4 regions of the Streptomyces sp. NPDC059009 genome follow, and region 1 is predicted to be linked to each of the others. Evidence: riboswitches for the same ligand, from Rfam matches in the RefSeq annotation. Region 1 holds a riboswitch; each other region holds the start of a gene.
What was found. Region 1 has a riboswitch for cyclic di-AMP ahead of ACFWYM_RS37570 (C40 family peptidase). Riboswitches for the same ligand answer to the same signal wherever they lie in the genome.
Positions count from the first base shown of each region.

Region 2: it holds a riboswitch for cyclic di-AMP, as region 1 does, so the genes downstream of both, ACFWYM_RS20020 (M23 family metallopeptidase) here and ACFWYM_RS37570 (C40 family peptidase) in region 1, are expected to answer to the same signal.
Region 3: it holds a riboswitch for cyclic di-AMP, as region 1 does, so the genes downstream of both, ACFWYM_RS22955 (transglycosylase family protein) here and ACFWYM_RS37570 (C40 family peptidase) in region 1, are expected to answer to the same signal.
Region 4: it holds a riboswitch for cyclic di-AMP, as region 1 does, so the genes downstream of both, ACFWYM_RS01850 (M23 family metallopeptidase) here and ACFWYM_RS37570 (C40 family peptidase) in region 1, are expected to answer to the same signal.

Region 1 is NZ_JBHYJB010000050.1:8,145-10,333, forward strand. Features, by position in the region: gene ACFWYM_RS37560 (LysE family translocator) at 1-92, shown strand, start outside; gene ACFWYM_RS37565 (DUF6328 family protein) at 31-603, opposite strand; gene ACFWYM_RS37570 (C40 family peptidase) at 684-1,154, opposite strand; cyclic di-AMP (ydaO/yuaA leader) riboswitch at 1,158-1,325, opposite strand; gene ACFWYM_RS37575 (hypothetical protein) at 1,708-2,013, opposite strand; gene ACFWYM_RS37580 (ATP-dependent Clp protease proteolytic subunit) at 2,021-2,189, opposite strand, start outside.
Region 2 is NZ_JBHYJB010000019.1:14,897-17,085, forward strand. Features, by position in the region: gene ACFWYM_RS20015 (GntR family transcriptional regulator) at 1-187, opposite strand, end outside; gene ACFWYM_RS20020 (M23 family metallopeptidase) at 390-1,178, opposite strand; cyclic di-AMP (ydaO/yuaA leader) riboswitch at 1,191-1,354, opposite strand; gene ACFWYM_RS20025 (M16 family metallopeptidase) at 1,573-2,189, opposite strand, start outside.
Region 3 is NZ_JBHYJB010000023.1:50,158-52,346, reverse strand. Features, by position in the region: gene eno (phosphopyruvate hydratase) at 1-43, opposite strand, end outside; gene ACFWYM_RS22955 (transglycosylase family protein) at 391-1,125, opposite strand; cyclic di-AMP (ydaO/yuaA leader) riboswitch at 1,131-1,323, opposite strand; gene ACFWYM_RS22950 (transglycosylase family protein) at 1,517-2,189, opposite strand, start outside.
Region 4 is NZ_JBHYJB010000002.1:9,945-12,133, reverse strand. Features, by position in the region: gene ACFWYM_RS01855 (PP2C family protein-serine/threonine phosphatase) at 1-510, shown strand, start outside; cyclic di-AMP (ydaO/yuaA leader) riboswitch at 732-879, shown strand; gene ACFWYM_RS01850 (M23 family metallopeptidase) at 891-1,976, shown strand; gene ACFWYM_RS01845 (aldo/keto reductase) at 2,185-2,189, shown strand, end outside.

The sequences.
Region 1 (2,189 bases):
GGCCGCGCACCGCCCGCGCCATCGAGGGCCTCACCGGCACCGCGCTCGTCGCCCTCGGTCTGGCCCTGCTGTGCGAACCGCTCCTCGGCTGAGGCGCACCGATCCCCGGCGGACCGGCCGCGACGAGCGGCCCGCGCGCCGCACCAGCCGCGGCAGCACGCCCCACAGCGCGCCGCACATCAGGAGCGTCCCGGCGCCCGCGCCCACCCCGGCCGCCCGGCCCGCCGTCACGTCGACGACGAGCAGCACCGCCCCGCCGAGGGCGAGCACGAGCACGCCCATGCCGACCCCGGCGAGCCGGGAGGAGACCCGTACCACCAGCGGCTTGGCACCCTGGCGGAACAGCGCGCGGTGCAGGGCGGCGGGCGCCGTGAAGAGGGCGGCGGCCAGCACCGCGAGCAGCAGCGTGACGACGTACGTGCCGCGCTGCACGGTGTCGAGCGACGGGAAGCGCGGGGTGAACGCGAGCGACAGCAGGAACGCGAAGAGGATCTGGACGCCGGTCTGGGTGACCCTCAACTCCTGGAGCAGCTCGGAGAAATTGCGGTCGGCCCGCTGAAGTGGCGTCTCGTCGCGGGCCGTACAGAGGTGGCGGGCGGGCATGGCACACGAGTAGCCGCGCCCGCCCGCCTCAACCGTCCACGGGGACACGGGCTCCGCGGACGGGGGGGAGAACAGGGAGATCAGCGCACCCTGCCGTACCAGACGCTCTTGGTCCAGATCTTCTGCTTGCGCACCACGTCACCCGTCTTCGGCGAGTGCCAGATCTTGCCGCCGCCGGCGTAGATCCCGACGTGGTAGACGCTCCGGCCCGAGTGGAAGAACACGAGGTCGCCGGGGGCCCGCCGGGACTTCGAGATGTGGCGGGTCTTGTTGTACTGCTGCGCGGCGGTGCGCGGCAGCTTCTTGCCGGCCTTCTTGAACGAGTACAGCGTCAGGCCCGAGCAGTCGAACCGGTTCGGCCCGACCGCCCCATAGCGGTACGGAGAGCCCTTCTTGGAGGCCGCTACCTTGAGCGCTTTCGATGCGTGCGTGGCCGCTTGTGCGTCGCTTGCGAGGCCGGGAGCCACGATGGTCCCGCCCACCGCCGCGAGCGTCAGTGCCGACGCGGCGCCGGCCCTGGTGAGCAACGGAACACGATTCAGCGCAGTCATGCGCAACCCTTCGTCAACCGCCTGTGAAGGATGACCTGTCGGATTCGGGCTGGCGAAGTTGCCCGGCCGCGGTGTGCGGCTTCACCCCAAGGGCCGTCCGGATCAAGCCCGGTGGCCCGTCGTGCCTGGGTCCTCCACTCCTGCCGATGCATTCTTCGTCGACCGGTCATCCGGGCAGCGGCAGGACTCGGCGTCCGCCCGGACCGCCCCGCCGCGGTGGCGGGGGCTTGTCGTCGAAAGGGATCTTGACCCGTCAACCCCGAGAATTCCGAGCCGAATCGGCAGTTTGTGAGGCTCCTCACGACTGACCTGTTCGGGTGGACAGCGGTGAATGGGGGAAATCGGCGCGACGGCGGAGCATCGCTCGACCAGCACCGGAATCACGTATTCCGGTGTGCGCGTACAAACCTTGCGCAACTCTGGACCGCGTCCGGGCCGACGCCCGCCTACGCTGATCAGGGGACCACGTCTGGTCCGTTTCACGCCGCGACCGGACGGCGCGGCGCGGGGCGCGCGGCGCTCAATGGGCCGCGCGCCGACCGTCGACGGGCCCTCAACCCCCGTTCGGTGGCGGCACGGTGACGCGCTGTGACCGCCGTTCGCCGTCCAGCACCCGCAGGGCCTGGGCGAGCGTCGAGGCGTGCACCTCGCTCTCGCCGCGCTGGTGCATCAGGGCCAGCGCGTCCCGCAGTTGGGTCGCCTTGCCGACCAGCGCCTGGGCGGCGCGCAGTCCGCCGTACGTGGTGGTGGAGCGGGCCGGGTTGATGCGGCCGAGGAGGTCCACGGCCTCCAGGTAGCGGTCGATCAACTCGCCCTCGGCGCGCGTCAGCGCGGGCAGCGGCGGCAGTTCGGGCAGCATGCGCGGCTCACCTCGCGCCCGGCGTGGCGCCCTGCGCACCCCGGCGGCCCGGGACGACCCGGTCCACGAGTCCGTACGCGACGGCCTCGTGCGCGTCCAGGATCTTGTCCCGCTCGATGTCGGCGGCGACCCGCTCGGGGCTCTGCCCGGTGTGCCGGACGAGCAGCTCCTCCAAG
Region 2 (2,189 bases), on a different contig from region 1:
CCGCGTGCCTGCGCGTGACGACGAAGCCCTCGGCCTCCAGGGTGCGCAGCGCCTCGCGCACGGGGACGCGGGAGACTCCGTAGCGACGCGCGAGCAGATCCTCGGTGAGTCGGCCGCCCCGTTCGTAGACACCCGACACGATGTCGTCCCGAATGGCCGTGCATACCGAGTGCGCGGGAATGCGCATGACCGGACCTCCGCCTTAATCCCCGCGAAACGCGGTCGATTGACGCTCGCTCGTCAACTCTATTGCAGAGCCGCGGAATTTCCGACGGCGACCGGGAATCCATGGATTTCTTTTGGCCAAGGCTCCGAGGCTCGGGGGCCCGGAACGGCGAAGCCCCGGCTCGCGGTGGGCGAGCCGGGGCTTTCGGGGTGCGCGGTGGCCGTCAGACGTTGATGCCGTGCGAGCGGAGGTAGGCGACGGGGTCGATGTCCGAGCCGTAGTCCGGGGAGGTGCGGGCCTCGAAGTGGAGGTGCGGGCCGGTGACGTTGCCGGTCGCTCCGGAGAGACCTATCTGCTGTCCGGGGGTGACCGTCTGGCCGACGGAGACACCGATGGAGGACATGTGTCCGTACTGGGTGTACGTGCCGTCGTTCATCTTGATCACGACGTTGTTGCCGTAGGCGCCGCCCCAGCCGGCCTCGACGACGGTGCCCGAGCCGACGGAGTGGACCGACGTACCGGACGCGGCGTGGAAGTCGATGCCGGTGTGGCTGCCGGAGGACCACAGGCCGCTGCTCGCCTTGTAGGCGGTCGAGACGTACGAGCCGGCGATCGGGGAGACGAAGCGGTTCAGGCGCTTGCGCTCGGCCTCACGGGCGGCGCGCTCCTTGGCCTCGCGCTCCTTCTTGGCCTTCGCCTCGGCCGCGCGCTTCGCCTCGGCGGCCTTCTTCTTGGCGGCCTCTTCGGCCTTCTTCGCGGCAGCGGCGGCGTCGGCGGCTTCCTTCTGAGCGGTGGCCTGCGCGTCGATGCTGTCGGCGAGCGAGTCGCCGACGGAGATGGCCTGGGTGAAGCCGGTGTGCTCGACGGGCGCCTCGTCGGCGGCGAGCGCCGGAGCGGCGAGCCCTCCGATGACACCGGTCGTGGTGATCGCGGCGACACCCGCTACTTGCGCGGTCGTACGGGTGAGACGGCTCGGACGACGGTGCTTCCCGGTGGCACGGGTGAACGCCATGAAGCGGCTGATCCTTTCCTTCCCTCTCGCCTACCGGGTTAGCTGACGGGTTCGGAGCAGGAAGGTCTCCTACGGATCCCTCGCCTCGCGGCAAGGTGCCCGATTCACCCCAGGGGGACATGTGGGTCCCCGGCTCCCCTGGCTCGCGCCGTACGGGGACTCGGCGATGACTGTCCGGTGCCGCGGGTGCGGCGTACTGCGTGACGAACAGTCGGACCGACGCTAAACGGGACATCTTTCAATCGACAAACAGAAGACGGCTTTTGTAGCGCACGCCACAGGGCAGACAGGCAACCTCTCTACTAATTCGGACATATGAGGACCCCGGTGACATGTCCTGTCACCGGGGTCCTGAGCCCTGCGGAGGTCGCCTCGGCGGCGACCGCCCGTTCATCTAGCCCGTGACAACCGTCACTTCACCGATCCCGAGGGCCCTGACGGGCTCCTCGATCTGCGCGGCGTCCCCGACGAGCACGGTCACCAGGCGGTCCTGCGGGAAGGCGCTCACGACGGCCGCGGTGGCCTCCACGGTGCCCGTCGCGGCCAACTGCCGGTACAGCTGGGCCTGGAAGTCGTCCTGGAGGTGCTGCTCGACCTGGTCGGCGAGCGTGGCCGCGACGGCCGCCGCCGTCTCGTACTTGAGCGGGGCGACCCCCACCAGGTTCTGCACGGCGACGTCGCGCTCGGCGTCCGTGAGGCCCTCCGCGGCGAGGGTGCGCAGGACCTTCCACAGGTCGTCGAGGGCCGGGCCGGTGTTCGGGGTGTCCACGGAGCCGCTGATGGCGAGCATGGCGACGCCGCCGGCCCCCTCCGAGGACGAGGGCGCGGTCGAGCGCAGCACCTGGCTGAACGCCCGCACTCCGTAGGTGTATCCCTTCTCCTCGCGCAGGACCCGGTCCAGACGCGAGGTGAGGGTGCCGCCCAGGCAGTAGGTGCCGAGGATCTGGGCGGCCCACACGCGGTCGTGCCGGTCGGCGCCGACACGGCCGATGAGGAGCTGCGTCTGGACGG
Region 3 (2,189 bases), on a different contig from region 1:
GGATTTCCCGGGCTACGACGACGTCGATGGACGGCACGAGCATCTCCTTCTGGGATGTGACGCGAGTACGCGCGGTACGCGGGGTCGCTTTGGCCCTGCGTCTCCTGAGCCTAACGGGCTCCGGAGCTTCGGCCAGCCGACCGCCCGCCTCCTGGGACGAACAGGGGCCCAAATACCTTGGAATCAGGGCGTAAGCCCATCTTCTCTACTCGCTAGTAGCGAACAAGGGGGCCGGGCCGGGGGTCGGACGGGTGCCCGGACATGCCCCCGCCCCGGTGCGTACGGGGGATACGCGCACCGGGGCGGGGAGCCCGTGGGGACGGGGGTGCCCTGCGGCAGGTCAGGGCGGGAGGGCCGCCTCAGCTCACTGAGGTGCGGCTCGCCTCAGCCTCAGCTGAGGTGCAGCTGCTGGCCCGGGTAGATGAAGTCGGCGTCGTCGATGATGTCGCCGTTGAGCTTGTAGACCTTCTGCCAGCCGCCCTTGACGTGGTGCGACTCGGCGATCTTGGAGAGCGTGTCGCCCTTCTTGACCTTGTACTCGCCGTCGCCCTTCTTGACCGTCTTGCCGGTCGGGGTCTCGACGGTCTTCTTCGAGTCGGACTTCGGGGCGGTCTGCTGCGGCTGGGCCTGCGGCTTCTGCTGCTGCTGCGGGGCCTGCTCGGTGCGCTCGGCCTGCGGCTGCGGCTTCGGCTTCGGCTTCGGGGCCTGCTGCTGCGGCTGCTGCTGCTCGGTGGAGCCGCCACCGCTGTACGAGGCGTTGGAGAGGCCGACGCCACAGCTCGGCCAGGCACCCTTGCCCTGGCCCGCGAGGACCTTCTCGCCGATCTCGATCTGCTGGGCCTTGGACGCCTTGTCGGCGGTGGGCGCGTACTTGGTGCCGCCGTAGGCGGACCAGGTCGACGGCGAGAACTGCAGGCCGCCCTGGTAGCCGTTGCCGGTGTTGATGGACCAGTTGCCGCCGGACTCGCACTGGGCGACGGCGTCCCACTCGGAGCCGGTGGCGGCGGAGGCGGAGCCGGCCGCCATCAGCGGGGCGGCGGCGGCGACGCCGGTGACACCGGCGAGCGTGACGACGCGGGTGGCCTTGGACGGACGACGGTGCTTGCCCTTGCTGGAACGCAGCATGAGTTAGATCCCCTCACCGACGCCTGCGAGGTGAGCTGTCGGGTTCGGGCCAGTGAGTGCCCGGCCGCGCTTCCTTGAGCGCGACTTAACCCCTAGCCGTTCCCAACCCCGTCCGGCGGCTCATGTGTTGAGCCACCGTCCGGGTGGGCCCGGCGCAAACCTTGGGTCCCCCGCTCCTGCCTACGGCGCTTGACGCGACGACTGTTCCCGTCCGGCGGTTGGCAGGATTCGGCGTACCGACCGGCGGGGCCCGCAGTGGCGAGCGGTGATGACCGTAGGCACGCGATCCCCGGAATTTCAAAGACGATCAGGGCTTCTGAGACCCATCTCTCACTCGCGCCAAACCGGACATTTACGAATAAGGAGGCCGGGTGCCTACCGTCAACTTCCCTTACTTTTCGCCCAGATCGAGGCGCTGACCGGGAAGGATGAGGTCCGGGTCGGCTCCGACGGCCTTCTTGTTGCCGTCGTAGAGGGCGGGCCATCCGCCGTGCACGTCAAGGTCGTCGGCGATCGCCGAGAGGCTGTCCCCAGGGCGGACCGTGTAGGTGCCGTCGGCCGCGTCCTTGTCGCGCGACTGCCCGCGGGAGGCGTGGCGCCCCGAGCGGTCCTTGGCGCCGTCGTGGGCCCCCTCGTCGGCGTGCCCGCCGCGGTGGCGGCCGCCGCTGGAGGGCGTGGAGTCGGACGGGGCGGGCGCGGGGCCGGCCTCGTCGTCGCCGGGGGAAGTGGGCCCGTCCTGGCCGGACTTGTCCGGGTCCTCGCTGCCCTCGCCGCCCTCGCTCCCGGAGGGCTTGGACGGGGACGGCTCGGCCCCGTCGTCCGCGGGCTCGGAGGCACCGTCGGAGGGCTCGGCGGAACCCTCGGAGGGCTTCGAGGCGTCGTCGGACGGCTTGGACGTCTCGTCCGTGTTGCCCGGCTCGTCGTGATTCTTGTCTCCGGCGGAGTCACCACCGCCGGGCGTGTCGCCACCGTCGCTGCCGCTGTCACTGCCGCCGGGGGTCTCCGACGAGGGGTCGGACGGGGCGTCAGACGGGTCCGAGGAGTCGGTGGGCACCGGAGTGGGA
Region 4 (2,189 bases), on a different contig from region 1:
CGGGAGGGCACGCGGCGCGACGGGCTCGACGCCTTCGAGGGGTTCACCACCGCCGTGCTCGCGGAGATCCCGCGCGGCCAGGACGTCGTACGGGTCATCAACCGGGGGCACCCGGAGCCGCTGGTGCTCCGGGGCGACGGGCGGATGTGTGTGCTCTCGCCGACGGAGCCCGCGCTGCCGCTCGGCATGGGCGAGTTGGGGAGCTGGCCGGACCGGGCGGACGAGACGGAGTTCGCGCCCGACTCGACGCTGCTGCTCTACACGGACGGCCTGTCGGAGGCGCGGGACGCGAACGGGGAGTTCTACGACCCGGCGGCCCGGCTCGGCGGCCGGATCTTCGCCGGCCCCGAGGGCCCGCACACGCTCCTCGCGACGCTCGCCGAGGAGGTGCGGGAGCACACGGGGGGCGGGGCGACGGACGACATGGCGCTGCTCGCGGTGCGCAGGCCGACGGCTGAGGAGGGCCCCGCCACGGCCGGCGGAGGGGACTCTGTCACGCCCCGTGACTGAACGGCGCCCCTCCGCTCAACAGCTGACAGAACGTCAGTGGAATGTGAAGGTCCGGTGGGCAAAATCCTGCGGTCAACTCGCCCTGGTCCGGACCCCGGTGTCCCAATAAGTACGGGCCAAAGGCGTTAATGATCAGTGGGAACAGCTTGGAATCACGCAGGGGTGTCTATTAACGTTCGATAACGCAGCGCGGTCGTCCCAGCCGGCACACGAGTCGGCTCCGTGCGCACACGCCTAATCCCGCAAGGGAGCCGGGGAACCACCAACTTGGGGTGAATCGGGCATCTGTGCCTCCGTGCCAGATGTTCGTAGGAGACCTTCCTGCTCCGAACCCGTCAGCTAACCCGGTAGGCGAGAAGGAAGGAAAGGAGTGCGCCCCAGTGGCGTCCAACCGGCCTGCCCCCCAAGCCGTGTACGTGCCGAATGACGACGACTTCGGCGGGTACGACGAGGAATCCTGGGAGGAGTGGAATCCGACCGAGGATTCCGTCCGCCCCGTCCGCGGCAGGCACCGTGTGCACAAGAAGGGCGGCGGGTTCGCCCGCAGCTCCACGGTCCTCGGCGTCGGCGTCATAGCCGCTGTCGGCGCGGGCGGCATCGCCACCGCGCAGGACGGCAAGTCGCCGGTCGCGATATCGATGCCCGACATACCGGGCGTGGACGCCGTCAAGGACTCGCTGCCGGAGGCCAAGTCCCTTCCGGGCGTGGGCTCTTTGATATCCGACTCGGACTCGTCCGAGCCCTCCGGCCCCGCGGCCGCCCCGCTCACCGGCGCCGGTGTCACCTCCCAGGACGCCGAGCAGGGCACCACCGACGCGGGCGAGGCCCTGCGCGCCCGCATCATGCAGCAGGCCGAGAACCAGCAGGACCAGGTCGACGACAAGGCCCAGGCGGCGGCCGAGGCGGCCGCCGTGAAGAAGGCCAACGAAGAGGCCAAGGCCACGCAGGACGCCGCCGAGGCGAAGGTCGCCGCCGCGAAGAAGAAGGCGGCCGAAGAGGCCAGGCGCAAGGCCGAGGAGGCCAAGCGCAAGGCGGAGGCCGAGCGCCTCGCCAAGCTCGCGAAGAGCTACACGCTCCCCGTCGCCTCGTACACCGTCACCGGCACCTTCGGGCAGCCCGGCTCCATGTGGTCCTCCGGCTACCACACGGGCCTCGACTTCGCCGCCCCCACGGGCACCCCGATCAAGGCCATCCACTCCGGCACCATCAAGGAAGCGGGCTGGGCCGGGGCGTACGGCTACCGCACGGTCCTGGAGCTGGACGACGGCACCGAGCTGTGGTTCTGCCACCAGTCCTCGCTCAACGTCAGCGCCGGGCAGAAGGTCCGCACCGGTGACGTCATCGGCCGCGTCGGCGCCACCGGCAACGTGACCGGGCCGCACCTGCACCTGGAGGTCCACCCGGGCGGCCAGTCCACCGGTGTCGACCCCGCCGCCTGGCTCCGCGACAAGGGCCTCACTCCCTGACGCCGCAGCGGTATGCGCTGAGCGGTAAGCGCTGAGCGGTAGGCAGTGGGCGGCGAGCGGTCATCCGTGCGCGGTACGCACTCCTGATCCCCGGCGGTCCTGGCGGCAACCCCCCGACGTCAGGGCTGCCGGTCCGGCATGCCCGCGAACGGCCGGGAAGAGTGTACGGAGCATGGAATTCCCTGATCCGTAAGGGCGTTGACGGAGTATGAC